Regions from separate parts of the Streptomyces sp. NPDC090442 genome, predicted to be linked through region 1. Evidence: riboswitches for the same ligand, from Rfam matches in the RefSeq annotation. Region 1 holds a riboswitch; each other region holds the start of a gene.
The links. Region 1 has a riboswitch for magnesium ahead of ACIQU6_RS15725 (NRAMP family divalent metal transporter). Riboswitches for the same ligand answer to the same signal wherever they lie in the genome.

Region 1 (7,279 bases):
CTCGGCCGCTCCGGCTCCGGCAAGTCGACCCTGCTGCGCTGCCTGGCCGGCCTGATCCCGCCCAGCTCCGGCAGTGTGGTCTACCGGGGCGAGCCGCTGGCCGGCGCCAACCCGGGCAGCGCCATGGTCTTCCAGACGTTCGCGCTGCTGCCCTGGCTGACGGTGCAACAGAACGTCGAACTCGGCCTGGAGGCACGGGGGTTGCGGCGCGCCGAACGGACCGCAGCGGCCCTCCAGGCGATCGACCTCATCGGGCTGGACGGCTTCGCGTCCGCCTACCCCAAGGAGCTGTCCGGCGGGATGCGGCAGCGGGTCGGCTTCGCCCGCGCGCTGGTCGTCGAGCCGGATGTGCTGATGATGGACGAGCCGTTCTCCGCCCTCGACGTGCTCACCGCCGAGAACCTCCGCGGCGAGCTGCTGGAGCTGTGGGAGTCGGGCCAGTTCCCCACCCGCGCCGTCGTGCTGGTCACCCACAACATCGAGGAGGCGGTGCTGATGGCCGACCGGGTGGTCGTCCTCGACGCCCGGCCCGGCACCCTCAAGGCCGCCTTCGACATACCGCTGGCGCGCCCCCGTGACCGCGGCGCCCCCGAGTTCGACGCCCTGGTCGACCGGCTGTACCGGGTGATGACCGGCCGCGACAAGGAACCGGGGCCGGCCCGACTCGGCCGGCCCGAGACGTGCGACCCCGGGCGCCGCACCCCGGCCAACACCCCGCTGCCGCAGGCCAGTGTCGACGGGCTGGCCGGCCTCGCCGAGATCCTGGCCCGGCGCGGCGACCGCTGCGATCTGGCCGACCTCGCCGACGAACTCGGGCTGGAGGTCGATGACTTGCTGCCCATGGTCGACGCCCTGGACCTGCTCGGCTTCGCCGTCGTCCACGGCGGCGAGCTCCAACTCACCCCCGAGGGCAGCACTTTCGCCGACGCGGACGTCCAGGACTCCAAGAAGATCTTCGCCCGCGCGGTGCTCGACTCGGCGCCCCTGGTCCGGCTGATCGTCACCAGCCTCCAGCGCCGGGACGGCACCCTGCGCGCCGGGTTCTTCCGCGACCTGCTCGCCCACCACTTCACCGGAGAGCAGATCACCCGGCAGTTGGAGACCGCCACCGACTGGGGCCGCTACGCCGCGCTGTTCGGCTACGACGCCGGCCCGGAGCAGTACACCCTCGACGAGGGCGGCGCCGACCTCGACATCCGGTCGCCCGGGACCTACACACCCACCGGCTGACCGGCGCCCTCAGGCTCCCGGCGCCGGCCGTGGGCGGAGCCGGCCGCGCGCCGCGCCGCGCGCCACCGCCTCACCGGCCGCCACGGCACCCGTCGCCGCCGGAGCCTGGTCCGTCGCGCCGGCCGGCGGTGCCTGGGACGCCACCACGGCGCCCTCCAGCAGCGTGCGCACATGGTCGCCCGCGACGCGGTAGAAGATCCTGGTGCCCTCCCGGCGCGACACCACCAGCCCCGCCGCCCGCAACCGCGCCAGATGCTGCGACACCGCCGCGACGTGCGCGCCGACCAGCTCGGCCAACTGCCCCACGGCGTGCTCGCGTTGCGTCAACGCCCAGAGCACCTGGAAACGCGTGGTGTCGGCCACCGCCTTCAACACGGCAACGGCCTGCTCGAATCTCGGGTCGGCATCGGGTGGGGCTTGCGCATCCATGAAGGGAGTCTAACGACTGGCGGCGCCGGACGGCACGAACCGAATGCGCCCCGCACCGGCCGAAGCGGGCCGCGCAACTCCGCCGGGCCACCGGGGCGTTCCGGGGTGGGGGCGCGGCCCGGCGCCGGCCCGGGCCGTTCCGGGCCGGGCGCGGGCACCGGGCGCCCGGACAGCAGCCTCATGCCGCGCCGCCCGGGCCGAGCACTTCCCCGCGGGTGGCGGCGATCGCCGCCGGGTCGAGGGCGTAGCCGACCTGCCGCACGGTCCTGATGATCGCCTGGTAGCCGGGCCCCAGCTTGCGCCGCAACCGGGCCACGTGGACGTCGACGGTGCGGGTGCCGCTGACGGCCGTGTGACCCCACAGCGTCGTCAGCAGATGACGCCGGGAGTGCACCCGGCGGGGGTGCGCGACGAGATGGGCCAGCAGCTCGAACTCCATGAAGGTCAGGACGAGATCGCGCTCGCCCGCGCGGGCGGTGCGCTGTTCGGTGTCCACCATCAGGCCGGCCACCCGGTGGCGCGGCCCGCTGGGGGCGGGCCCCGCGTCGCCGGTGGCGGACCCGCGGTCCGGGGCGTGCGGGGCGTGCGGGGCGTGCGGGGCGTGCGGGGCGTGCGGGGGCACGGTGTCCGGTATCCCGAATCTGCGGTTCCCGTGGGCGTGGTGGAGGCGTGCGTAGCGCAGGGACATGGCGGTTCCTGACCTTCCGGGCGGCGGTTGGGGAGGGGGTGTCTGGCGGGTCGCGTTCACGCCTCGGGCCGCCAGTGGGCTTCCAGTCGACGCCGGCCGTCCGGGTCGACGACGGAGCGCCAGTGGGCGCGCGGGCGTCGGCGGGTGCGGTCCACCGACGGCCGCCGGGTGGCCGGCGGCTCCAGCGCGTGCAGGACGGGGCTGTCGACGGCGCCCCGGGCGAGCCGTTCGACGACACCGCGCAGGACGGTCCTGACGGCGGGGGCAGACGGGGCGGTCGGGGCCGCGGGCGATCGCGGCGGACGGATGTGGATCACGGACAGAACGGACATGGCGCACTCACCTCCGTGCGGATGGCGGAGAAGGAGAAAGAGAAGGGAAAGGAGAAGGGGAAGGAGGAGGGGGAGGGGGCAAGTCGGGTAAGCCGTACGGGAGTTGACCGGAGCGGTGAGTCGAGCCCGCGGGGGCCGGCTCAGGGATCAGCCCCGGGTTCCCGCAACGTCAGCCGCGCGCCCGCGGCGTGGCCGCCGCCTCGGTGAGGCGATCGGCCGCCGGGAGCGGAAGATCGGCGAAGTCGGCCAGCCAGTGGGCGTCGTGGCCCTGCCGGGCGAGGAGGTAGGCCAGGTGGACCCGGGGCTCGTAGGACGTCTGCGGACCCGGGCAGTCGGTGCAGTTGTCCGGCGTTTCCAACAGGTAGGTGCGCTCGGTCCCGTCGTGCAGGGCCAGTCGGACCCGCGGGCAGCGGTGGCTGGGGACGGCGTGCCGATCGCGACACCGGTCGGAACCGGTACGGGGACGCGGGAGCGGGTTCCGTTGGTTGTTCAGGAGGCGCATGACTGCTGCCCTCCCCTCTCTACTGTTCGGTGGAGGTGTGGACTTGCCGGCCGGTACGGGTGCGACTGACCGGCCGGCCTCCGGGGCGGCGGACGTCAGGCACGCCACCCCGGACTACCCGGGTGACAACGCTCAGTGCCCCAGGGCGAGTTGCACGATGCGGACGGCGACCAGGACCATCGCGGCCAGCAGGTAGGTGCGCAGGGCGGTGAGGCCCACCTTGCGGCCGGTGGAGATGATCGGCGTGGGCAACCGGTCGAGCGGCGGCATCCGCCAGTCCTCCTTGCCCGTGCGGTCCACCCGCGCGGCCAGCGCCCAACCCTTGCGGCGCCGGCGGGCCTCGGCGTAGCCGAGGGCGAGGACGCCGGCGACGCCGCAGACACCCGTGATGTCGAGGATCGCGGCCGAGCTGATGTGTGGGAACAGCACGGCGGCGGTCAGGATGATGGAGAGGGTGACCAGGACGGCGACGACGAAGGACGTGAAGACGTTCATCGCCCGGCCGTTGACCCACGGCCCGAGCACGGCCTTGTCGTTGCAGAGCAGCAGCAGGAAGACCGAGGCGGAGGGCAGCAGCACCCCGGCGAGGGTCTGCACGCCCTCGGTGAGCAGCCCGAGCGGGGAGCCGGGGATGACCACGATGATCGCGGCGGCCAGAATGAGCCCGGCGAAGACCGCGTAGAAGCCCTTGGCGCTGCGCACGCCGCGGTGCAGCGAGTGCTTCAGGCCCAGCACGTCGCCGATGGCGTAGGCGGTGGAGAGCGAGACGGCCGAGGCACCGATGATGGAGGCGTCCAGCAGGGCGATGGCGAACAGCACACCGGCGGTCCGACCGGCGTACTTCGTCAGGCCGGCGGCCACGTCCTCGGCGTCGGTGAAGTTGCCGAACTCGCCGTGCCCTGCGAACGCGGCGGCGCAGAACCCCATCATCGCGGCGGCGCCGACGACCACCACGGCGATACCGATCCACAGGTCGGCCTTCTCGTAGCGCATGAAGCGCGGGGTGATGCGCTTGTCGATGACGTAGGACTGCTGGAAGAAGAGCTGCCAGGGGGCGACGGTGGTCCCCACGATGGCGATGATCAGCAGCATCACGTCCGACAGTTGGGAGTGGTGCGGCAGGCCCGGGACGACGAAGTCGTGCGCCATCTGCGCCGCCGGCGGGTGCACGATGAAGTAGATCGGCACCAGCAGCAGCGACCCCGCGCACAGGGCTATCGCGGTGCGCTCGAACCGGCGGAACGAGCCCGTCGAGGCGGCCATCACCACGATCGCCGCCGCCACCAGCACGCTCGGCACCTTCGGCAGCCCGAGGTAGCCGACCGCGAGGGTGATGCCGATGAACTCGGTGACGATGGTGAGGGCGTTGAGCAGGAAGAGGTCGATGACCGAGAACGCGCCCCAGAACTTCCCGAACCGCTCCAGGATCAGCCGGGCGTGCCCGACCCCGGTGACGGCGCCGAGCCGGAGCACCATCTCCTGGTTGACGTAGAGCACGGGGACGAGCAGCAGCAGGGTCCACAGCAGGCTGGTGCCGTAGTTCTGGCCGGCCTGCGTGTAGGTGCCGAAGGCGCCGGCGTCGTTGTCGCCGACCATCACGATCAGGCCCGGACCGACGATCGCCAACAGCGTCTTGAGCTTGGCCGACAGGCCCCGGCGCGGGGCGGTGTCGCCCTGCCGGATGGTGCCGAGCGCGCCCCGGATGTCGCCGGTGTGCGCCTCGTCGAGGACCGCGGAGGACGGCGTCGGGGTGGGCGGTGCGGTGGTGGACAGTTCGGTCATGACGGCCTCCCGGTCCCCCGTCCGGGGGAGGTTCGGGGGCACGCGGCGGCACCGTTCCGCGGGTGGGCAGCCCGGGTACCGGGACGGCGGGGAAGCCGTACCGGTGGGGCCGCGGGCGGGCGGAAGCGGGCGTGGAGACGAGGGGTGTTACCGCGTGCCGGAGGTCAACGAGGACATACGGATGCGGGGCCAACTGTGGCCCGGACTACTGCAATGGCCGTCCATGTCTCTCGCCTCCTCCCGGCCGGGGCGCCCGGGGCGCCATGACGGACACGGCAAGGAGCGGACCGGCGCGCGGGCCGGCTCACCCCTACTCGTCAGAGCTTTGGCACTCCACGGCGTAATCCCCTTGCCGGGGCAGCCACTTGGGGTCACCCCTTAATCCGGGGAGACCTGTCCTGAACCTGGGCGTCTCTCGACGTCGTGGGGTCAGTGGCCTGTGTCCGTGCAGACGCCTCACCGAACGAGGTGCCTTCGATTTTCTCGAACGTCCAGCAGCATACCGGTCTACTTGCACATTGACGCAACTACTTGACCGAACCTTGACGGCGGACACGTCGGCGAATCCGGCGCCACCACCCAGCGGTTGGGGTGACGAGCGGGACAACCACGCGCCGATCGGGCCGAGTTGAACGACACACCTCGGACTCCGCGACCGGGAAGCCCCAGGCGGGGCCCTCGACCGTGCCAACCAGGCACCAACCCCCGCCGGTGCCTCCCGCGACTCCCACCCCTCAGGCCGGACCGCCCGGACCCGCGCCCTGGGCCGAGGGGTCACCCCGCACCAGCACCGAGGAGTGAGGTGCGCGAGCCGCCCCTCGATCACGTTCCGTAACAGACCGCCGCGCATCCATGGGCAGCCCCGCCCCGGGAGTGTTAGAAATAGCAGCATGGCCGCAGGGTCCGGCCGATATCGGCGCGCAACGGTACGGTCACTGACCGAACGACGCCCGCAGAGCGTCGCGGGGCAGGTCTTCCTGCTCCAACTCACCGTCGGCCTCCTGATCGTCCTGGGCGCGCTGGCGGCGCTGCTGCTGACCTCGCGGCACGACGCCGAGCAGGAGGCGCGCAACCGCTCGGTGGCCGTCGCGGAGACCTTCGCGCACTCCCCCGGGTTGCCGGCCGTGCTCCGCTCCCCCGACCCGACGAAGACCCTGCAACCCCTCACCGAGACCGCCCGGAACCGCGCGGGGGTCGACTTCATCGTCGTGATGAACACCCACGGCATCCGCTACACCCACCCCGACCCCGCGCAGATCGGCAAGCGCTTCGTCGGCGACATCAAGCCCTCGCTGGCCGGCAAGGTGGCGGTCGAGAGCGTGAACGGCCCGCTCGGGCACGAGGTGCAGGCCGTGGTCCCGGTGACCGACGCCCACGGCTCGGTGGTGGGGCTGGTGTCCGCGGGCATGAAGGTGGCGAGCGTCAGCCGCGCCATCGCCGCCCACCTCCCGACGATCTTCGGCATCAGCGCCGCGGCGCTGGTGCTCGCCACCGTCGCCACCACGGTGATCACCACCAGGCTGCGACGCCAGACCCGTGGGCTGGGGTCCGTCGAGATGGGCCGCATGTACGAGCATCACGAGGCGGTGCTGCACGCCGTCCGGGAGGGCGTGGTCATCGTCAGCGGAGAAGGGCGGCTGCTGCTGGCGAACGACGAGGCCAGACGGCTGCTGGCGCTGCCCGAGGACGCCGAGGGGCGGGAGGTGGCACGGCTGCCGGGCCTCGCCCCGGGGCTGGCCGAGCTGCTGTCCTCGGGCCGGGCGGCCACCGACGAGATCCACCAGGCCGGCGGCCGGCTCCTGGCGGTGAACCAGCGGCCCACCGACCGGTACGCCGCGGGCACGGGGACGGTCGCCACCATCCGCGACTCCACGGAGCTGCGGCTGCTCTCGGGCCGGGCCGAGAGCGCCCACGAGCGGCTGCGGCTGCTGTACGAGGCCGGGGTGAGCGTCGGCACCACCCTGGACGTCGCGCGCACCGCCGAGGAGCTGGCGGAGGTCGCGGTGCCGGGGTTCGCCGACTTCGTCACCGTCGACCTGGCGGCGCCCGTCCTGCACGGCGAGGAGCCGGCCGCCGGCGGCGCCCACCAGATGCTCCGCGCCGCGACGCACGGCATCCGCGCGGACCACCCCTTCCTCCCCTCCGGCACCCTGATCACGTTGGTGGGCGGCACCCCACAGGCGCGCGGCATGGTCGGCGGGCGCTCCGAGGTCGTGCCCGACCTGTCGCCGGCCCGCGACTGGCATCTGCAGGACCCGGAACAGGGCGACCGCATCGTGGCGTACGGCGTCCACTCGCTGATCGCCACGCCGCTCA
Region 2 (7,279 bases), on a different contig from region 1:
CGCCGGTGCGCTGCTCGGGGACGACGTAGCCGACCAGGACCTGGGTGCCGGCCGGGGTGGTCTGGACGGCCGCGGCGGCACCGCGGACGCCGGGCAGGGCACCCAACGCGGCGTCGATCTCGCCCAGTTCGATCCGGCGGCCGCCGAGTTTGATCTGGTCGTCGGCGCGGCCGACGAAGAGCAGGCCCTCGGGCTCGGCGCGCACGAGGTCGCCGGTGCGGTAGGCGCGGTCGGTCTGCAGGACGTCGTCGGGGACGTACCGTTCGGCGTCCTTGGCGGGGTCGAGGTAGCGGGCGTTGCCGACACCGCCGATGATCAGCTCGCCCTCCTCGCCGTAGGACACCGGCCGGCCCTCGCGGTCGACGACGGCGAGTTGCCAGCCTTCCAACGGCAGGCCGATGCGGACCGGTTGGCCCGGCTGGAGGCGGGCGGCGCAGGCGACGACGGTGGCCTCGGTGGGGCCGTAGGTGTTCCACATCTCGCGGCCGGGGCCGGCGAAGCGGTCGACGAGCCCGGCGGGGCAGGACTCGCCGCCCACGATCAGCAGGCGGACCCGGTGCATCGACTCGTCCGGCCAGAGCGCGGCGAGGGTGGGGACGGTGGAGACCACGGTGATGCCGCGCTCGACCAGCCACGGGCCGAGCTCGTGTCCGGCCCGGACCAGCGAGCGGGGGGCGGGGACCAGGCAGGCACCGTTCCGCCAGGCCAGCCACATCTCCTCGCAGGAGGCGTCGAAGGCGACGGACAGCCCGGCCAGCACCCGGTCGCCGGGGCCCAGCGGCCGGTCCTGGCAGAAGAGGCCGGCCTCGGCGTCGACGAACGCGGCGGCGGAACGGTGGCTGACCGCGACGCCCTTGGGCGCGCCGGTCGAACCCGAAGTGAAGATGATCCAGGCGTCGTCCTGGGGGGCCGGGAGGCGCTGCGCCCCGGCGGGCCTGGCCAGTCCGAGCGGCGGGGCGTCCGGGCCGAGGACGGCGCAGACGGCGGCCTCCCGGAAGACGGTGGCGGCCCGCTCGTCGGGGTCGTCGGCGTCGACCGGTACGTATGCGGCGCCGCTGCGCAGGACGGCGAGGATCGAGAGGTACAGCTCGGCGGTTCCGGACGGCACGCGGACGCCGACCCGGTCCCCGGGGCCGATCCCTTGCTGCCGGAGCTGTCGCGCGCGTCGTTCGATCTCGCTACACAGGTCGTGGTAGGTGATCGCCTCGGCGCCGGTGTCCAGGGCGAGCGCCTGGGGGTGCGCGGCGGCGGTGGCGTCGAGCACGTCGAGCAGGGTCCGCGGGGCCGGGGTGCCGGCGGTGCGGTATACGGCCCGCACCACCGCGGGCTCTGACGGCTCGAAGGACGATTCGAGAAGGGGCGACGACATCGATATGCCTTTGTTCGGTGCCGGTGGGTGGAGACCCTCGGACATTCGCCCCTACAGATGCCGCTGACCAGGCACGGGTTCGCCCGTCGTGCACCCCAATCCAGCATTCGAACACGTTGTGAAAGTCGCGACGGGTCACTTGGGCAGGCCGCACCGGGAAACCGACCGCGGAGTCTAACCATGACGTGGGAAAGAATTGACTCCGGGCGGAGATTGTTTTCGGGATCTTCGACGCCGCGGAACAAAACCGCAGGCCAGAGACGCGTCATCGATTGGTCACGGCCCGCGCGGTCAAGGCTTCGCCAAACGTTTGCCTCTTCACGCACATGTTCATCGACTTCTCATGGCGGTCTCATCGCCCCGTCATGACGTCGCCATACCCTCGCAACGCGACCTTCACACACCGGGCCGCGGGTTTTTCGCGGCCAACGGCGCCTGACGGCACGTCACTTGAGGATGTTCACCGCGCGGGCCACCACGAGCACGACGGTCAGCAGCGAGACCGCCGACTGCAACAGCATCAGCAGCTTCGCCCAACGGGTGAGCGGCATCACGTCGGTCGGACTGAACGCGGTGGCGTTGGTGAAGGACAGGTACAGGTAGTCGGCGAACCGCGGCTCCCAGTGCTCCGGGGCCAGCGCCGGCGTCGCCATCTGCGGGAAGAGGAAGTCGGGGTAGCGGCGCACCGCGTGGGCCCGGGCGACCGGCCCGCCGCGGTCCCACTCCCAGTACCAGAGCGCGAAGGCAAGGACGTTGGTGACCCAGATGGCGCCGCCGGTGGCCAGCAGCGCCGCGGCGTCCTCGCCCTCCGTGCCGCGCACCAGACCGATCACCAGGTGCACCGCGGACCAGGCGTTCGCCGCGCTGATCAGCGCGATCAACGCCAGACCCGCCCACCGGTAGAGCCGGGAGACCCGCTCGATGCGGACCGGGTCGGCCGCCACCAGAACGAGCAGCAGCACCGTCTCCAGCCCCGGCAACAGCCACCCCGGATGGATCGCCAGCCGCTCCGGCAGCCGCCACTGGAGCACCACCGCCACCAGCACCGCCAGCGTCGACGGCCAGCGGGGTTCGCCGCGGGTGACCCGTCGCCAGGCCGGCCGCAGCCGCCGCCCGGCCTCGTCCAGCCCCGCCATCGCGGGCGCCAACAGCGCCTCGATGAGGTCCAGTCACTCGGTCGGGGTGCCGCGGTCGCCCGCCTCGTCGGGCTGGAGGTGCTCGGACATGCGGATCATGCTCACCCGGGAGCCGGGCGGTGTCCAGCGGCTCGACCGGGGCGGCGGAGTTCAAAGGTGGCCGCTTGGTTAAGAGTCGGTCAAAAGCTTGCACATTCGCGCAAGTACCTCCGCCGGCAGGTCTAAGCTCCTAGAGGTTTTGACAGCGGTCACCTCGTTCGGTGAGGCGTCGTCACGGACACAGGCCACTGATCCCACCCGTCGAGAGACGCTCCGGATCAGGACAGGTCTCCCCGGCCCAAGGGGTGACCCCAGGTGGCTGCCCCGCACGGGGCTACGCCGTGACGTGCCAAAGCTCTGACGAGTGGGGGTGAACCAGTCGACGGCGACTGGTCCGCTCCTTACCGGATCGACGACGGCGCACCCAGGCGCCCCGACCGGAAGGAGGCGAGAGACATGGAATGCAGTAGTCCGGGCCATCATCGGCCCCTGCTCCGCCTGCCCTCGCATTCTTCCGGCACGCGGTAACCACCTTCCCTGCGCGGCCTCCCGCCGCATCACGCCCCGTACGGCCCGCCGCCGGCACGGGAGGTCGTGCTGCGTGCCCGCGCAGGGAGGATGGCTGCAGCGTGCCCCCAACTCCGCCCCCTCAAGGGGGACTTGGGAGGTAGCCATGACCGAGACCACCATCCGCCCCACGGCCCCCGCCGCGCCCCCGACGGCGCCGCCCACCGCCGTCCTCGATGAGGCACACCTCGGCGACATCCGGGGTGCGCTCGGCACCATCCGGCACGACGACACCGCCCCGCGCCGGGGCCTGTCCGCCAAGCTCAAGACGCTGTTGGCGATCGTCGGCCCGGGTCTGATCGTGATGGTCGGCGACAACGACGCCGGCGCCTTCGCCACGTACGGCCAGGCCGGCCAGAACTACGGCACGCATCTGCTGTGGACCCTGCTCCTGTTGGTGCCGGTGCTCTACGTGAACCAGGAGATGGTGCTCCGGCTCGGTGCCGTCACCGGCGTCGGGCACGCCCGACTGATCCTGGAGCGGTTCGGGAAGTTCTGGGGCGCGTTCTCGGTCATCGACCTCTTCCTCCTCAACGCCCTCACCCTGGTCACGGAGTTCATCGGCATCACGCTGGCCGCCGGCTACCTGGGCCTGCCGAAGGTCGGCGCGGTGGTACTGGCCGCCGCCGTGATCATCGCCTCCGCCTTCACCGGATCGTTCCGGCGGTTCGAGCGGATCGCCATCGGGCTGTGCGCGGCCTCGCTGCTGCTCGTCCCGCTCTACTTCATGGTCCACCCGTCCACCGGACAGATGGCCCACGACTTCGTCGTCCCCCATCTCCCCGGCGGCCCCGGCCAGTTGTCCACCGTGATGCTGCTGATCATCGGCATCGTCGGCACCACCGTCGCCCCCTGGCAGCTCTTCTTCCAGCAGTCCTACGTCATCGACAAGCGCATCACCCCGCGCTTCATGTCGTACGAGAAGGCCGACCTGTGGATCGGCATCGCCATCGTGGTGATCGGCGCCGCCGCCCTGATGGGGTGCACGGCCGCCGCCTTCGCCGGCACCCACGGCGTCGGCGCGTTCACCGACACCGCCGGCATCGCGCACGGCCTGGCCGCGCACGCCGGCAAGCTGGCCGGGGTCCTCTTCGCCATCGCCCTGCTCGACGCCTCGATCATCGGCGCCTTCGCCGTCTCCCTGTCCACCGCCTACGCCATCGGCGACGTCTTCGGCATCAAGCACTCGCTGCACCGCGGCATCGGCGGCGCCAAGGGCTTCTACGCCGTCTACGCCGGCCTGGTCGCCGCGGCCGCCGCGATCGTGCTGATCCCCGGCTCCCCGCTCGGCCTGCTCACCGAGGGCGTGCAGACGCTGGCCGGGGTGCTGCTGCCGTCCGCGTCGGTCTTCCTGCTCCTGCTGTGCAACGACCGCACGGTGCTCGGCCCGTGGGTCAACGGCCGCCGCACCAACGCCTTCACGGCCGCCGTCGTCGGCGTCCTGGTCACCCTCTCGGTCATCCTCACCGCCGCCGTGCTCTTCCCGGACATCGGCGCCTCCACCATCCTCGGCATCATGGCCGGCTGCGGCGCGGCTGGGGTGCTGGCGCTGGGGTACGCGGAACTGCGGCGCCGCCGCAAGGGCTGGGCGTTCGGCGGCCGGCCGGTGGACCGCACCGGCCGCGACGACTGGCGGATGCCGCCGCTGGAGACCCTGCCCAAGCCGGTCCTCTCCACCGGCCACAAGGTCGGCCTGACCGCGCTGCGGACCTATCTGCTGGTCGCGATGGTCCTGGTCGTCATCAAGGTCGTCGAAGTGGCCCTCGGCCACTGACCGTTCGGCCGCCCGTCACCCCTGCCCGCCACACCCCACCAGCCCCGAAGGAGGCGCTGCCATGCACACCCTGTCCCTCGTCGACTTCATGATCCGGCTCGCCGCCGGCGTGGCCTGCGGAGCGCTCATCGGCGTCGAGCGCCAGTGGCGGGCCCGCATGGCGGGGCTGCGCACCAACGCGCTGGTCGCCGCCGGCGCCACCCTCTTCGTCCTCTACAGCACGGCCGTCGGCGACTCCGGCAGCCCGACCCGGGTCGCCTCGTACGTCGTCTCCGGCATCGGCTTCCTCGGCGGCGGCGTGATCCTCCGCAACGGCGCGGGGGTCCGCGGGCTGAACACCGCCGCCACCCTGTGGTGCTCCGCCGCGGTCGGCGTACTGGCCGCCTCCGGACGGCTCGAACTGGCCGCCATCGGCACCCTCGCCGTCCTCGGCGTCCACCTCGTCCTGCGCCCGGCCGGCCGACTGCTGGACCGGGCGCCGGCCTCCGGGTCCGACCCCGACGAGGCGGTGCACGCCACCGTGCACGTGGTCTGCGAGCGCAAGGCCGAGACGCACATCCGCGCCCTGCTGCTCCAGGCGCTCAGCGCCTCCGGCCTGACCCCCATCAGCCTGCGGGCCAGCCGCGACGCCGAGGACACCACCGGCATCCGCGCCACCGCCGCCGTCTCCGGCGACCTCGCCCAGGCCCTGGAACAGGTCATCGCCCGCCTCTCCCTGGAGCCGGACGTCCGCGACCTGCACTGGCACCTCGACGACCCCGAGGTCGCCGCCCCCGCCCAACGCGCCCTGGCCTGACCCGCCGCGCCACCACAAAGGGCCGGAACGCCCGCCGCGCAACTGCCAACCACGCAGTGCACGACGGCCGTTCCGGCCCTCACGCTTCCCGATTCGGACGATCCCCCGCATCGCCCGAATCAGGCAGCTCAGCCGGCTCCCCCGCCCCTACGGGCGCGGGTTCCGACCTGTGCTGAGTATACTGGCTCTCAGCCAGTCAACGCAGGAGTTACAGCATGTCCCCCCGCAGCGCATCGGTCAATGAAGAATTGCGACGGCGCTCCCGCGAGCGTCTGTTGCAGGCGACGGTCGAGCTGGTAAGGGAGCGGGGTTACGACGCGACCACGCTCGGCGACATCGCGCAGCGCGCGGGGGCGGCCCGTGGTCTGATCTCGTACTACTTCCCCAGCAAGCACCAGTTGCTGCAGTCGGCCGTGCACCGGCTGATGCACCGCACCCTCCAGGCCGCGCTGGGGCGCGCACCACTGCCGACCGGGCCGGACGCCGGGCGGGAGCTGTTGGCCCGGGCCATCGACGCGATCCTGGGGCTGGCACACGACGAACCGCTGCTGATGCGGACGCACATGGCCGGAATCCTGACCGCCTCGGGCTTCATCCAGTGCCCCGAGCAGCAGCGGCTGGCCCAGTTGCTGCGCGAGACGGTGGTGGCCTACGGGTCGGCGGATCCGGATGTCGACTACCCGATGCTGCGGGCGTTGTTGATGGGTTCGGTGGTGCCGATGCTGCTCCCGGGGGCGCAGATGCCGCGGATCCGGCTGCGCGCCGAGCTGTTCCAACGGTACGGACTGGACTGGGAGATGGGCGTGCCACCGGGCGAACGGCCCCCCGAGGGGTCGACGACGCGGGGGCACCCCGACGTGTAGCACGGGGCGGTCCGGGCGAATCCGTGCCGGTCCGCGATGCGGTGGTGCGGTGGTGCGAACGGGCGGAAATCCAGGGCCCGTTGCCGCGGCGCCTAGCGCTTGTTGTGGCGCGGTGTCAGCAGTCCGGCGTCGCGGGCGCCGGCGATCAGGCGTAGCGCGCGGCGGCGGTTCCGGCCGGTGGCGTTCATGACGGCGAGGACGGGGTCCTGGCCTTCCTGTTGGGCCGCGCGGTAGGCGGCCGCCGCGAGCTTGCGCCGTTCGCCGGCGCGCGAGCGCACGAGGACGGTGGAGCGGGCCGCGGCGTCCGGTTCCCGGTCCGGGGTGGCGTCCGCTTCTGAGCTGCCGTCGGCGGCAGTTGCCGTCCCGGACGGCTCGTCGGCGGCCGGCTCGACCGTCGCGCCGCTCGCCGCCCCGCCTGGCGCCCCGTCCGCCGCGCCGGCCCGCGGTTCCGTGCCGGCGCCCGTACCGCAGAGAGCACCTTCGCCGTGGACGACCTCGCCCGCCGGTGGTGGCGGGTGCGGGTGGGCCTCCCGGGGGCGGACGGGGTCTTCGCCGCCTTCCGGCGCGGCGGGCGCCTCGGGGGCGGGCGCGGACTTCGGCGGGCGGCCGGTGGCGGCGCGGCAGGCGTCGTCGAGCGGGCCCTCGATCCAGTGGGCGAGGGCGGCCAGGTCGTCCAGTGTCAGGGGCGGGTCGGCGCGGACGTCCTCGACGGTGAGGTGGTCACCGGTGGCGGTC
Region 3 (7,279 bases), on a different contig from region 1:
GGCGCCCGTCCACGACGCGTTCGATCACGGCGGAGGCGAGCGGGGCCGAGCCGATCGACACCACGGTCCCGGCGGCGACCCCGGCCAGGTGCATGGAGGTGTAGAACGCGAGGGGGTAGGCGCCGACCGCCAGTGCGCCGAGCAGCACCACACCGCGTTGGGCCCGGAGCCCGGGCGCTTCCCGGGCGATGCGCGGGGCGGCCACGAGGGCTTGGAGCAGGCCGCCCAGCCCCATGGCGACGGCCCCGATCGCGAGCGGTCCCACGCCCGGGGCCAAGGTTGCGGCGGTGCCTGTGGTGCCCCACAACACGGACGCCAGGAGTACGCACACCGATCCCGTGCCCACCGAGCCGGTGGAGTCTCCGGCGGGCCGTCTCACAGTCGGTCCAGCAGGTCGGCCGCCATGGTCCGGGCATGTTCCAGGCGGGTGCCCGCGCCTTCCAGTCCGGCCCGGGCCATCGCGCCTTCCAACAGGAACGCCAGGTGCTCCGCCACCTTGCGGGCCTCCGCCCGCCGGCCAGGCAGCAGCTCTTCGACGTGACTGGCGAGCAGGGACTCGACATCCTCCTTGTGCCGGCGGACGAGGGTTCGTCCCTCGTCGCCGGCCGGCAGTTCGGCCGCCGCGTTGAGCAGGCCGCACCCGCGGAAGCCGTGCTCGTAGGCGAAGGCGGCGTGGTCGGCGTACGCGTCGAAGACGGCCAGGACACCACCGCGGGGGTCCTTGGCCTCTTCCAGGCGCCGACGGTAGAGGCCCAACCATTCCTCGTGCCGCTCGTCGAGGTAGGCCCGCACCAGGTCGGCCTTGGAGGAGAAGTTGTTGTAGAGGCTCATCTTCGCCACGCCGGCCTCGGCGGTGATGGTGTCGATGCCTGTGGCGGCCACACCGTCGGCGTAGAAGCGGCGTGCCGCGGCGGCGAGCAGCCGCTCGCGCGCGGCTCCGCGCCGCCTGCCGGACGGTTGTGTGGCCGCGGTGCCCGCTTCGCTCATCGAGCCTCACCTTCTATATTAGGTAGACAGGTCTACCTAATATAGCGCCGAGGTGCTGCCAGTGCGACGGCTCCCGCCGGCGCGGCCGGTGACCGGCAAGGATGCCGGGCCGCCGCCTCGTCGCGGGCACGCCTGCCTGGTCATGGACGGGTACGCGGGAGGGGGTGAGCGGTGAAGAAGGCCATCATGGTCCGCGCGGCGTTGATCGAGTGGGTCGTGCCGCCGGGACCGCTGGGCTTGGTGGCGCCCGGCCAGGTGTGTCCGCCGTCGATGATGCGGTAGTTGACGACGGTGTTCCCGCTGGCGCAGCTCGACCACGTGGTCTGGACGACATCGGGCGCGAGCTTCCGATCGGTGGCCGGTCCCGTGCAGTGGTCGCGCTCGCGCCACAGTTGGATCCAGTCATCGGTGGAGAACAGTCTGCGGGCCGGTTTTCCGTCGTAGGGGATGACCGGGTCCGCGGTGCCGTGCATGTTGAGGGACGGGAGGGGGCGCCCGCCGGCGGTGCAGTGGTTGTAGTCCTGGTAGAACGCCGCGGAGATGGTCGCGACCGCCGCGACTCCACTGATGCGGCATGCCGCCGACGCGGCGAACCCGGCACCGTCCGACTTGCCCGTCATGCCGATACGGGTGGTGTCGACGCACGGTGACTTCGCCAGCCAACGCACCAAGGCAGTGGCGAACTCGTAGTCGTGCGCCCAGGCACCGATGTAGGGACTGGCCTCCCAAGACGGCTTTCCCCCCTTGCCGTTGAGGCCCTGGGCGTAGAGCACGATGGCGTCGGCGTCGTCGAGCTGCGAATACGCCGCGAAGCGGCTGTCGGTCTCGCCGCGCCCGTGGAAGGCGATGATCGCGGGCTTCTTCGTCCGGGGCGAGGAGTTGGCCGGCACGTGCTCGATGAACGTACGGGTCTGCCCGCCGACGTTCATGGTGCGCGTGGTGGAGGAGTTCGGGGCGCTCGTACATGCCGACCCGCCGTTGGTCGGCCCGGCCGAGGCGGAGCGGCCCGCGGTCGTGGCCATGGTTGTGGTGGTCGCAGCGACTGTGGTGTGAGCGGTTGAACACGCCGTCAGTGGACCTGTCGCCAGCGCGGCGGCGAGCCCGACGGCCAGACAGTTCGCCGATCGACGGTGCGGGTGCCGACGCGTGCCCTGTCGCAAGCGATGTCGCATGAGTGCTCGTCTCTCTCGGATCGCGCTCGATGGGATGGCTCTTGTCGCGTCGCGCTCAACGCGGGAGCGCCGCGGTGTTGTCGCGCAGTTCGCGCAGGTGCTGTCTGGTGAGTTCTTCGGCGGTGGTGGGATTCCGGTCCCGCACCGCCTCGAAGATCGCCCGGTGTTGGTCGCGGTCGCGGGGCCGGTCCTGGATGAGCCGCCGCAGGGACCGCTGTTCTCGGTTTCGTGCCGCGAGCAGCGAGTCGACGACTTCGAACAGCATGGGATTGCCGGAGCAACCGGCCAGTTCGCGATGGAAGTTGCGCGGGCCGGTCCGGGGCACGCGTGACCGTGTGGCGATCTCCACGGCGATCTCCAGTCGCGCCAACTGGTCGTCGGTGCGGTGCTGGGCGGCGAGCGCGGCGATGCCTGGTTCGATCGAGAGCCGTGCCTCGACCAGGTGGAGGATCTGCTCGTCGTGGAGGGGCATGGAGTTCGGATTGAGCATCAGTGTCCGGCGCACGCCGGGGCCGACGAAGGTGCCGGAGCCGTGCCGGAGTTGGACGGCGTCGGTCGCCTGGAGCCTGCGGAGGGCTTCTCGGAGGGTCGGTGGGGTCACGCCGAACTGGTCGGCCAGGGCCCGCACGGTCGGCAGGCTGTCACCAGGCACGAGCCCCCGCTCCGCGATCAGGTCGAGCAAGCCGGCGGCCAGACGCTCGGAGAGGCCGCCTGGCGGCGACTGCGTCTGGGCCTTGCTGTCCGCCGTGCCGGATGGCATAACTCGCCCTCCCGCCAACGCAATTGACCAATTGACCATATCAATTGCGGCAGCGGCGGGGACGGACTTCGGGCAAGAGGAGTCGAGGCCAGGGGACGGCTACCCGGTGGGGTGGGCCGGCCGCGGCTCCTGACGCGTCCTCGCGCCATGCCCCGGCCTGCGGCGCGCTGTTGAGGCGAGCGGGGCACGCGGCGAAGGCGACGCGCCGGCCCGCATGACGTGCCGGGCCGACCCTAGGGCCGACGGGTCGACGAGGAGGTGCCGCGGACCTGGAGGCCGTTGAGGAGCTCCTGGGTGGCTGCCGCGACGGCGTCGACGGCGTGGTCGAACACCTCACGGTTGTGGGCCGCCGGTGCGCGGAATCCGGAGACCTTGCGGACGTACTGCAAGGCCGCGGCGCGGATGTCCTCGTCGCTGGCTTCCGGCGTAACGGGCGGGCGGAGGGTCCGGATACTGCGGATCAACGCCGTATAGCAGGTTGGAGCGGTGACCATCATCTGACCTGCGTCGCAGCATGCATGTTCGGGTAGTTCACTGCGTCTTCATGTAGTACGTCGCAGAGGTTTGCGTGATCGTTTTCCCAATCGTTTCCCAGTTTCCCGTCTGGTCGAGCCGACTGGAACGCTTGAGCCCAACTGGCCCGTCGCTGCATGGCGGTCGTCGGCGATTGGGTGGGTATCCCCGATGATGAGAGCTGCCTGGGACGACGGATCACGTAACGCTGGGAGCGGACATGACGGTGGGGGCCGGCACGCGGCAGGAGCGCGTCGCGGCGCGTGTGTGGATGGTGCGGTTGGATCCCGATGGCCGTCCCTCCGCCGGCGTGGTGCGCCTCACGTGTTCTCGCTCGGCCTGCGCGGACGTGCGCTGTGCCAGTGCTGTTGAGGGGCGCAGGGCCGCGGTCGCGCACGTCAACATGCACCTGGCCCACCTGCGCAAGGACGGTGGGCCGCGCAGTGCGGCCTGGTGCGGCTGCCGCACCGCCGAGTGCGCGTGGCATCCGGCGGCAGGGGTGGTGCGGTGCGGCGGTCCCGTGGTCTTGTCCGTGTATGCGGACCGGGCCGGGCGCTTCTTCGGCGGGGCAGCCACGGCGGACGCCCACCCACCTTCGACAAGCAACTCTACAAACAGCGCAACATCGTCGAACGCTGCTTCAACCGCTTGAAGCAATGGCGCGGCATCGCCACCCGCTACGACAAAACCGCCGAGTCCTTCCAAGCAGCCGTCACCCTCGCCTCAACTCCTGATGTGGGCGTGACATTTGAAGACAACTCCTAGTGCCGGAGTTGAGCCGGACGTACTCCGCTGCACGCAACGTCGACCACTGCACCGGGGGGCGATGGGCTATTGGCGAGCGCCCTCAGCCCAGAGCGTGGGAACGGTCCCGGGTATCCAATGAGCGACTGACCTGTGCGCGTCAACGCAGACGTATTGCTTCCCTTGGTAGACCACTACGTCCCCCTTGGAGTACGAGCGGCCAACGCCCCATAAAGGCGCCGACTTCGCGACTTCCGCCATGAGATCGCCCCTCACGAGCCCGACATCCCGCCGACCGCCGAAGATCCTTGCATGGCGTTACGTCGACAAGCTACTCCTCTGGACAAGAGAAGGTCGCGTCCCCGTACAACCCGTACCTTGTGATCCGTCCTCGGGTGCGCCACATGGTGCGCAGCGTCGGCTTCACCGCTACGACAGGATGCCCCGGAACACCGGCCGGTTCGGATGCCGTTTCCGTCCGCGATGCCGTGGCGGCCATCACTTTCGGGAGAGCGGTTCGATCGCCACCGAAAGCTCCTTACCGATGTCGAGAACCGGCACCCCATGGCTTCGATGGAGCCGGCCCGGAGCCCTCGGATCAACAACCCCTGAGCAATCCCGTCACCTCGAAGATCATCATTTTGAGAATTCCCAGCAGATCTTGACTCAGGGTTGACCTTTTCCCGGCAGGGTTTGTAGGGTCTCTGACGCATGCACCTCGTTAGGTGAGGCGTCTGCACGGACATAGGCCACTGACCCTAAACGTCGAAAGACGCCCCGGTTCAGGACAGCTCTTCCCGGACTAAGGGTTGAGCCCAAGTGGCTCCCGCGAGGCGGGCACGCCGTGCAGTGCTAAAGCTCTGTCGAGAGAGGTGCCGGGGCTCTTTGTGAGCGCCTTCTCCTTGCCTCTGTGCGTGTTCCCACGGCGCCCCCGTGCGCCTTGAGCAGCAGGAGGTGACGACGATGCGAAAAGACTCCGCCGGTTCTCGGAGCGGTGATTCGTCATGCGTCAGTACGTCGTCACCTTCCGCTGGCTGCTGATCACTGCTCGGTCACACCCGTTCTCCGCGGTCCTTCCGGGCTGTCCGGGGTCCGACTGAATACTTCCCGGCGCTTGCGCTGCCACAAATAGGACGCTCACCTACGGGTGTTCACCGAGCATGCCCAATTTTCGCTCGGCGCGCCCTGCGGATAACTCCGAAGAGGTTTTCCCATGAATCGTAAGGACATATTCTTCTACGCCCGTGCCCTGTTGGACCGGCCGGACGGCGACGCGTTCACAAGGCTGATGCGCAGTGCGCCGCCGGCCGACATCGCCGACGTCCTCTGCGACAGCTCACCGCAGCGGCTGGCCGCCGTCCTGACGCCGGCTCCGGCCAAGGACCAGGCTCGTCTGTTCGTCGAGCTTCCGGACGCGCAGCAGGACGCCGTCCTGGCCGCGATGCCCGAGACCGCGGTGGTGTCACTGGTTTCCGCGCTGCCCTCCGACGAGCGGGCCGACCTGTATAACCGACTCAGCCCGGAACGCCAGCGCCGGTTGCTGCGGTCCCTGGCCCAGGCCGAGCGCGATGACATACTGCGCCTCGCGTGCTACCCGGAGGGCACCGCAGGCGCGGCCGCCACCTCGCAGTACGCCACCGTCGCCGCGGGCATGACCGTGGCCGAGGCCCTGCGCACGATCCGTACCACCGCGCCGGACAAGGAGACGATCTACGCGGTCTACGTCCTCGACGACGCGGGCCGTCTGCGTGGCTCCGTCTCCCTGCGTGACCTGGTCCTGGCCGCCGACAACGCCTCGGTCGACGAGCTGATACACCGCGGCCCCGTCACCGTGCGCGCCGACGACCCTGACGAGAAGGTCGTCGAGTCCGTCCGTCGCTACGATCTGCTGGCTGTTCCCGTGATCAACCGGGACCACCGCATGATCGGCATTGTCACCGTGGACGATGCCATGGACATCGACCACGAGCAGGACGCCGCCCAACTCGCCCGTTACGGCGGCACCTCCGCCCCGGGCGGGCCCGACCTCGATCTGTGCGCGTCGCCACTGCGCCGGATCTTCGGCGTCCGTGTGTTCTGGCTTGCCATCCTCACCGTGTTCGGCCTGGTCACCAGCACCTTCGTCGCGGCTCAGGAGGAAATGCTCGAAGAGGTCATCATCCTGGCCGCCTTCATCGCCCCCATCGTTGATATGGGCGGCAACACCGGAAGCCAGACCGCCACTCTCGTTCTCCGTTCCATGGCGCTGGGTCAACTTCGTGTGCGGTGGCGGGACATCTGGCTCGTCGTGCGAAGAGAAATTGGTGTTGCCCTGGGGCTCGGAGTGGTCATCGCCGTATTGGAGGTCGTCCTCGCCTACTTCGCCAAGGGCGGCCTCAGCATCGGAGTTCTCACCACCGTCGGCCTGAGCATGTTCACGTGCACTGTGCTGGGCGCCCTGATCGGCAGCCTTCTTCCTTTCGTCGCACGTCGCATCGGCACGGACCCCGCGACGCTCAGCGCACCGCTGATCACCTCGGTCATGGACCTGATCGGTGTGTTCGTCTACTTCGGCTTCGCCTACATGTTCCTCGGCCATCTCCTCGCCTGAGCGGAGCCGTGAGACGCGGACACGCAAGGCCCATCGGTCAAGAGAGGAGAATTCATGGGTCGTTGCCATATATCTGATCAGCCGGCCAGTTCCGGTAGCTTAGCTTGACGCTTGGCAGGGGTTTCCCGGCCAAGCGTTTTGCGTGGACGGTCGTCGAGTTCGGCTCCGATGGCGCCGCGGACTTCGCAACTGTGGGCGGTGAGGTCAGCATGGGGTCGTCGCGGTGGATTCGGGAAGCGGCTCGTCCCAAGAGCCGACCGTCGAGGTCGGGCCGGCCGTGCTGGATGCCGTGGGCGCTCCCCGGTTCTCCTACCGGGCCCACAAAGGACGAAGTCTCTGAGAGGGCTGGTCTCTCTCACAAGATCGTGCGCTGAACCAGGGCTCGCGTTGGCCGCCTGTGGCGCCACGCTCGACGTCCGTGCCACGTGAGGGAGCGCCTCCCGGCCGTCGGCCGCCGGACCGGTTCGCCGAAGCGATCTCGGGCACCGGGGCCGTTCCCGCAGGCGGTGCCGG
Region 4 (7,279 bases), on a different contig from region 1:
CGACGGAGGACGCCTCGTTGGTGGCCGAGGGCGTCGAGGCGACCCTCCGGCTCGGCCGGATCTCCGGGACACCGATCGTCATCGCCGCCGACGTCGTGGTGACCTTCGTGAAGAGCGGGGACAAGATCGACGGCACCATGAACACCACCGTGCAACAACCTTCCGTGGCCCTCGGGTTGTCCTTCGACGGCCCCGACGCGGACCACCTCACCATCGGCCTGCGCTCGCTCGCCGTCGACGTCGATCCGAACCACCTCGACATCAAGGTGCACGTGGACGGCCTTCCCGACGACGCACTCCACAAGATCCTCAACACCTCGCAGGTCAAGGACGCCTTCGTCAAGGGCGTCCAGGACGGCGCCGACCAGCGCCGGGACGACATCGCCAAGGCCCTTACGGACAACGCCCGCAAGGTGATCGCCGAGAAGCTGACGGGCTGACCGTCGCGCGGGAGCGGACCCGGACGCCAGGCGTCCCGTGCGACCGCTCCCGCATATTCCGCTGCCGTACGACCGCCCGTCCCCGCCCGCCCGGAAGGCCCCCGTATGCGGTTCACCGATCTCCAAGCACTCCTCGACCGGCACACCACCGGCGACACCCTCACCCTCGCGGGCTCCGACCTCGGCCACGGCCCGGCCGCCGCGCTGGTCACCACCTGGCTCGACGACAAGACCCTCACGATCGGCGCGCTCCAGCGCACGGACCACCCGGACACCGACACCATCGTCGTCGACGGCGAACTCCACGCGCTGGGCATCACCGGCGCCCGGCTCACCGGCATCGAATTCGGCCTCGACCCGGTCGACCAGGATCCCACCCTCTTCATCCCCCTGACGACACCGGCGGGTTGGACGTTCGCCACCTCGTTCCCCGACACCGAGGGCAGCGACCTGGCCGGCCTCACCTTCGGCGACCGCCGGCCCGAGCTCCTGCTCACCTCGGCGCCCCGCCCCGCCCGCGACGGTCGCCCCGTCCTCGACCGGGGCCTCACGTTCCACGCCCCCGAGGTCCAGGACCCGGCGCCCCTCGGCCCCTTGGTCGCGCTGGTCCGCCGCCCGCCCGCGCCCCTCTCGCTCACCGGTCGCGTCCAGCGCCGCTCCGTCGGCGCGGCGGTCGTGACGGACCTCGCGCTGCGCTCCATACCGGAGTCGCCGCAGGGGTTCGGGGGCGACTTCTTCCTGTGGGCCGGCTCCCGGGGCGACGCCCCACCGCTGACCTACGGCCTCCGTCTGGCCGCCGACCTCGCGTTGGCGCGGGGCGTCGGCGCGACCGTCAGCGCCCCGGTCCCCGCGTCCGGCAACGAGATCGTGCTCACCGTGGACGCGCTGCCCGGCGACGTCGGCACGGACGCCCTCGCGGAGTGGTACGGAACCGGCGCGGCCGTACACCAACTGACCACGGCCGGCTTCACTCTCGGGGACGCCGTCCGGCTCACCGAACTCAGCGCCACCATCGACGTGGCGAAGGTCGGCACGGGTCCGGACAAGGGACTGGCCAAGGCCCTGACCGCGATCAGCGTCACGGCCGCCGCGAAGCCCGCGGTCTCCTGGCCGATCGTCGGCGACGACCTCGCCGTGACGGGCGTCGGCGCCCATCTCACCGTCACCACACCGCTCCAGAAGAGCCGCTCCGCCACCGTCACCGGATACGGGGACTTCACCGTGGCCGGCGCGGTCGCCCTGCACGCCTCCGCGGCCATTCCACCCGGCCGCTTCGAACTCACCCTGGACGAGCGGACTCCGGCCCAACTCAAGGACGTCCTCCGGCACTTCGTCTCGGGCACCGACCTCTCCGGCGTACCCGACCTGACGCTGCGGAAGTTCCACGGCACGGCCGCCCCGACGCAGGGCGAGTACGGACTGTCGGCCACCGTCACCACGGAGTGGCACCTCGACATCGGAGCGTCCCGCCTCCAACTCACCGAGACCTCACTGGAGTTGGATCGCAAGAAGGAGGAAGGGGAGAAAGGAGAGAAGAAGGGGCGCCGGAGTGTCTGGAAGACCTGGCGCAACCCTCCGCCCGAGGCGGTGGAGTCCCAGGCCCTCACCGCCGCCCTCACCACCGGCACCCTCGCCGCGAAGGCAACGCTCGGCCCGGCCGCCGGCGGCAACGACGGCATCCTCTTCGACGCCGCCTGGCACCTCCCTGGAACCTTCGAAATCGGCGGCACCTTCCCCAAGATCGACCTCACCGCCCTCATCGACGCGCTCGCCTGCCACGCCGACGTGCCGCTGCCAGGCGGCCTGCCCGCGGTCGAGTTGAGCGATTCGACGGTGAAGCTGCGCCTCGGCGGGGCCGAGGTGGGCGAGGTCGCCAACGGCCAGGGCTATGAGCTCGCGGTCGCCAGCACGGTCGCGTTCGCCGGGGCCCACGCCCTGACCCTGGTCGGGAAGGCGGCCAGGGGGGGCTCCGGCACCCTGTTCGCCGCCGCGTTCTGGCAGCAGGACTGGGCCTGGTCACCGAACCAGATCCCGGGCTGGTCCGAGGCCCTCGGCATTCTCGGCGACATCACCTTCACCAAGTCCGGTCTGGCCGTCTGCTCCGCCGACGGCGTGGCCCTGGACGCCGCCTCTCCCCCGGACACCCTCCCCGCCACCCTGGACAAGGGCCTCACCTTCTTCACCGAGATCGGCTTCACCGGGCCGTTGGAGCCGCTGAGGGCCCTGTTCGACGGCGTCGCCACCGGCGTCCACCTCCAGGCGGTCCTGACCTCGCCGGTGAAGGACTCGGTGTTCAAGGCATCCATAGCCGAACAGAAGCTACGCCCCGGCTTCGGCGGCCTGGAGGTGGAGATCAAACCGGCCCTCCCCAGCATCACGTTGTCGACCTCCTGGAACTTCACCGTCCCGGCGATGGGTTCGGCGCCGGAGTCCCTGCTCCAGTTCGTGGCCGGCGGAACGGTCTCCAGGCAAGGCTTCTCACTCCATCTCACGCTCAAGCCCGCCGCCCCCGCCCTGGGCACGATCGCCGGCCAACTCGCCCCGGGGCAGTACGCCTTCGCGCTGGAGAAGCCGGGTCGTACGGCGCTCCCGGCCGTCCCGCTGACCGCCCCCGACGGACGGATCGTGCACGACGCGACCCGCCACCTGACCCCCGAGGCCGCCGCCCCACAGCCCGGACCCGCATGGAAGAACGCCTTCGGCATCGAGGGTTTCGACGTCGAGGCGTTCTGGGCCCAGATCGGCGGTGGGACGAGTGGGCTCACCCTGGGCATGGGGGGCTCCATCCGGGTCGGCGAGGTCCACCTTGAGCTGGACATCGTCGGCGGACTGGAACCGGAGCCCTTCGTCACGGTGTTCCGCTTCGCCCTCACCACCCCCGACCAGGGCAAGGGCGTCTCCGTCCGGGACATTTTGGCCATCGTCGTCACTCCCCCGCCCGCACTCGACTTCCTCAAGACGATCGTGCTGCACGAGCTGATGTTCTGCGCCGTGACGGCCCCCGGCGGGTGGGACAGCCCGCTGGGCGAGCACTGGGAGCAGGGCTACTACGGCAAGGGCAACATCGACTTCTTCGGCAACAACTGGCGCTTCGAGGTCGGCGTGGGCAACGACGGCATCTATGCGAGCAGCGTCGTCGCCCAACCCCTCACCCTCGGCGGGGTGTTCACCTTCTCGAACCACGACGGTTCCAAGGGTCCTCAATACCTCCTCGACACCCGAGGCATCAAGGAAGGCCACCTGCCGGAGAAGATCTTCTCCCTCTCCGGCAAGATCGACCTCCTGGGGATCACCTCCGTCGCCGTCGAGGCCCAACTCGGCGACAAGGGCTTCGCGTTCACCCTCGAAGCGCACCTCCTGGACATCCTGACGACCGAGCTGAGCTGCACCCTGAACACCGACAGCGGCCTGCACGCCAGCGCGAACGTCGGCCTGGACTTCAGGGTCGACATCCCCAGGGGTGTCCTGCTCGGCGGCATCCCCATCCCCGGCGGCACCCTGGTCGACATCCGGGCACACGGCGGCTTCGACCTGAAGATCGACGGCAACGGTGCACAACTGCACCTGGCGGCCGGCTGCGACGCCCACCTCGCCGGCGTCCACCTGGTCGACTTCGACCTCAACATCACCATCGGCATCCGTTCCTGGGGCGACATCGTCGGCTACCTCCAGGACCACCCGGAGGAACTGTTCGCGGCCCTGGGCTCCGGCATCTGGGACGCGATGAAGGACTGCGCAACGACCAGGGCGGCGGAACTCACCTGAGGTGACGCCCAGTTCACCCGCGCCCGTTCGCCGCCGTCCGCCATACGTTGCTCATCGTCGAAGCCCAGGCAGTGAAGGTCCACGCCGACCCGCGGATCGTCATCCCGATGTCCGCGCCGAGTTGGACGCTATTCGGCCAGCGGAAGCGGCGGCAGTGGCAGCGGCAACCCCGGCAGGCCGTCGATGCTGGACGCGATGTGCTCCTTCTTGTGGAAGTAGACGTCGAATGACTCATCGGACTCGCGCGCGAAGCGTGACGCGTGCAGCGGGCGGTCCTCGTCGTAGGTCATGAACGGGACCGCGTATCCGCAGGTGTCGCGGATCCTCTCAGCGGTCACGACGATGACGGCGCGCAGGCCGTGCAGGGTCGGGTCGATGTCCGGGAAGTAGCCCATCAGCTCCTTCCACCGCGCATCGTCACGGAAGACCGGCTCTCCGCGGCCGTGCACACGCACGATGTTGGGCGGGCCGTCGAAGGCGCACCACATCAGGGTGATGCGGCCGTTCTCGCGCAGGTGGGCGATCGTCTCGGCGTTGCTACCGGCGAAATCGAGGTAGGCCACGGTGAGTTCGTCGAGCACGGCGAACGAGCCGTTCAACCCTTTGGGAGAAAGGTTGACCGTGCCCCTGCCGTCCAGCGGGGCCGTCGCGGTGAAAAAGATGTGCTGCGCCTCGATGAAGGCGCGCAGTCTGCCCTCTATTCGGTCGTAACTCTTTCCCATATTTCGATTATGGCAGGCCGTTGGGCCCTCTCAAGAGGCAGTTCGGCTCGCGGGGACCGTTCCGTTGCCGGCCGCGGAGGTGCCGTGGTCGGAATCCTTGCGCAGTCCTTACGCAACCCTCGCTGCAAGGCGTGGTGTTGTGGGTAAGGGCAGAGTGCGGGCGGGCGGGGGCGTTCCCGTTGGTTGCCGGGTTGCCGCGTGCCTGCCGAGACAGCGCCGGGGCGCCCGTGTCGACAGACCTCTGTCTTCTGTCACCCGCCTCGACCGCCGGCCTCACCTCACCATGGCGGAACATCGGCCGGGGCAACGCCCCTTGACAGAGAGACAGCGCATGACGGTCTACGAGCACCTGCCGCACCCACACATCGCTTCGCGGGACGCCCAGGGCCCGGTGAAGGTCACCGACCAGCTCCCGGTGGGCAATGCGGTCACCCGGTTCAACACGAGGATCGCGATCCTGATCACCCGGGCCGTCGGCAGCATGTGGTGTGCCTACGCGTTTGCGTTGTTCGACCTGATCAGCCTCCCGGACGCGATCAGGGGCGGGGCGTCGGCCATCGTGTCCTGGGTGGCGCAGACGTTCCTGCAGTTGGTGCTGTTGTCCGTCATCATGGTCGGCCAGAACGTGCAGGCCGCCGCGGCGGACAAGCGTGCCGCGGCGACCTTCCACGATGCGAGCGCGACCCTCCATGAGGTGGCGCACATGCAGGCCCATCTCGCCGCGCAGGACGCCCTGTTGAGCAGGATCGCCGAGCGGGTCGGCGTGGAACCCCTGCCGGTCGACGGAACGTCTTCGGGCGGCGCGGCAGGCGAGGTGAACGGGGTGCCGGGGCAGGCCGCAGGTGACTGAACCGGGTGTGTCCTCACGTCTTCGGCTTCGGGTACGTCGTCGGTTTCGGCTAGGGGACCGTCAAGGCTTGGTCAACAAGTTGCGTTGATGTGCAAGTATCAGGCAGGCTTGTGGACGTTTGAAGAAGGCACCTCGTTCGGTGAGGCGTCTGCACGGACACAGGCCACTGACCCCACGACGTCGAGAGACGCCCAGGTTCAGGACAGGTCTCCCCGACCTAAGGGGTGACCCCAAGTGGCTTCCCCCGTACGGGGATTACGCCGTGCAGTGCCAAAGCTCTGACGAGTAGGGGTGAACCGGCCGTGCGGGCCGGTCCGCTCGCTGCCGAGTCGTACGGCGCGCTCGCGCGCCCCGGCCGGAAGGAGGCGAGAAACATGGACGGCAGTAGTTGCAGTAGTTGCGATGGTTGCGGCGGTCCGGGGCACAGTAGGTCGTTTTCCCGTATGACTTTCTCTGCCTCCGGTATGCGGTAACCACTCCTCCTCCCGACGCGTTCGCGAACACTCTTCGCCAGACACCCGTGCGGCTTTCGCCGTCCCGGGTGGTCGGGCTGCGCGCTCGCGGGGCGGGCAGCTTCCGCGCGCCCGCCACCTCTCTCCCAGACCAGGCACGTGGCGGGGTCTCGCCATGGCCTTCGCCACCACTACCCCGATCCGAGGGAAGCAGTCATGAACCTCCTGAACCTCCACCACCGACCGGTCCGCCACACCCTGCTGGCCCGGACTTCCAACCTGCGCCGACGCCACACGACCGTTGCGCGCCCGCTGTCGTCCCCGCACGAGTCCGTGGATCTACCCAAGGCGCCGGTCCACCGCATCCGCGGCCTCGTCGTCGACTGCGAGACCCGGCGGGTTGCGGTCGGCGGGCAGCAACTGAAGCTCACCTGCATGGAGTTCGAGCTGCTGGCCCATCTGGTGGCCAACCGGCGCCGGGTCTACAGCCGTGAGCAGTTGATGGCGCTGGTGTGGCAGCAGACCGCCGTGGGGGACATGCGCACGGTCGACGTTCACATCGCCCGCCTGCGCCGGAAACTGGGCCCCGGACATCGGGCGCTGATCCGCACCGTGCGGCAGGTCGGCTACGCCTTCGAGCCGTCGGCCACGGCCGGGCCCCGCCCCTGACCGTCGGTCACGAGCAAGACCCCTGATGAAGGAAGCCCGACGACCGGCTCGTTGGGCTTCGCCGTCCCGTAACGCTGAGCATGCAAGGGATACCCACCGTCATGCGATTCCTGCCCCGTACCCTCCTCAAGCAGACCAAGCGCCGCGGCACCGAGGCGACGGCCGTCCGGCCCCGCGAGCTGGTCACCCTCCACGTCCACTGCGACCAGGGCGCCGAAACCCAGGTGCGCGCGCTGTGCGTGCTGGCCCTGAGCCGGCCCGGTGCGCGCGTCGAGGCCGTGCGCGTCGACCCGTCCGACGCGTTCACCACCCACCTGCAGATGTTGGTCACCCTGGACGGCGCGGAGACGGGCCTGCTGGACCGGCTCGTCGACATGCTCT

Region 2: linked by a shared signal. The riboswitch ahead of ACIQU6_RS33350 (NRAMP family divalent metal transporter) and the one ahead of ACIQU6_RS15725 (NRAMP family divalent metal transporter) in region 1 are both predicted to bind magnesium.
Region 3: linked by a shared signal. The riboswitch ahead of mgtE (magnesium transporter) and the one ahead of ACIQU6_RS15725 (NRAMP family divalent metal transporter) in region 1 are both predicted to bind magnesium.
Region 4: linked by a shared signal. The riboswitch ahead of ACIQU6_RS41175 (winged helix-turn-helix domain-containing protein) and the one ahead of ACIQU6_RS15725 (NRAMP family divalent metal transporter) in region 1 are both predicted to bind magnesium.

Annotation. Positions count from the first base shown of each region.
Region 1 covers NZ_JBIVXW010000019.1:21,775-29,053, reverse strand. Annotated here, with positions in the region: gene ACIQU6_RS15750 (nitrate/sulfonate/bicarbonate ABC transporter ATP-binding protein) at 1-1,230, shown strand, start outside; gene ACIQU6_RS15745 (ArsR/SmtB family transcription factor) at 1,240-1,659, opposite strand; gene ACIQU6_RS15740 (winged helix-turn-helix domain-containing protein) at 1,838-2,347, opposite strand; gene ACIQU6_RS15735 (hypothetical protein) at 2,404-2,679, opposite strand; gene ACIQU6_RS15730 (hypothetical protein) at 2,849-3,181, opposite strand; gene ACIQU6_RS15725 (NRAMP family divalent metal transporter) at 3,314-4,963, opposite strand; M-box (ykoK) riboswitch at 5,265-5,438, opposite strand; gene ACIQU6_RS15720 (SpoIIE family protein phosphatase) at 5,854-7,279, shown strand, end outside.
Region 2 covers NZ_JBIVXW010000063.1:19,696-26,974, forward strand. Annotated here, with positions in the region: gene pls (epsilon-poly-L-lysine synthase Pls) at 1-1,369, opposite strand, end outside; gene ACIQU6_RS33345 (hypothetical protein) at 1,816-2,517, opposite strand; M-box (ykoK) riboswitch at 2,751-2,921, shown strand; gene ACIQU6_RS33350 (NRAMP family divalent metal transporter) at 3,218-4,885, shown strand; gene ACIQU6_RS33355 (MgtC/SapB family protein) at 4,947-5,681, shown strand; gene ACIQU6_RS33360 (TetR/AcrR family transcriptional regulator) at 5,897-6,544, shown strand; partial or broken gene ACIQU6_RS33365 (DUF6214 family protein) at 6,637-6,807, opposite strand; partial or broken gene ACIQU6_RS33370 (DUF6214 family protein) at 7,108-7,279, opposite strand, start outside.
Region 3 covers NZ_JBIVXW010000061.1:11,083-18,361, reverse strand. Annotated here, with positions in the region: gene ACIQU6_RS32890 (DMT family transporter) at 1-379, opposite strand, end outside; gene ACIQU6_RS32885 (TetR/AcrR family transcriptional regulator) at 376-987, opposite strand; gene ACIQU6_RS32880 (alpha/beta hydrolase family esterase) at 1,128-2,009, opposite strand; gene ACIQU6_RS32875 (FadR/GntR family transcriptional regulator) at 2,215-2,919, opposite strand; gene ACIQU6_RS32870 (DUF2277 family protein) at 3,153-3,383, opposite strand; partial or broken gene ACIQU6_RS32865 (transposase) at 3,997-4,197, shown strand; gene ACIQU6_RS32860 (carbohydrate-binding protein) at 4,264-4,437, opposite strand; M-box (ykoK) riboswitch at 4,887-5,055, shown strand; gene mgtE (magnesium transporter) at 5,390-6,766, shown strand.
Region 4 covers NZ_JBIVXW010000108.1:609-7,887, reverse strand. Annotated here, with positions in the region: gene ACIQU6_RS41195 (hypothetical protein) at 1-440, shown strand, start outside; gene ACIQU6_RS41190 (hypothetical protein) at 546-4,205, shown strand; gene ACIQU6_RS41185 (pyridoxamine 5'-phosphate oxidase family protein) at 4,334-4,927, opposite strand; gene ACIQU6_RS41180 (hypothetical protein) at 5,259-5,777, shown strand; M-box (ykoK) riboswitch at 5,902-6,075, shown strand; gene ACIQU6_RS41175 (winged helix-turn-helix domain-containing protein) at 6,446-6,898, shown strand; gene ACIQU6_RS41170 (hypothetical protein) at 7,000-7,279, shown strand, end outside.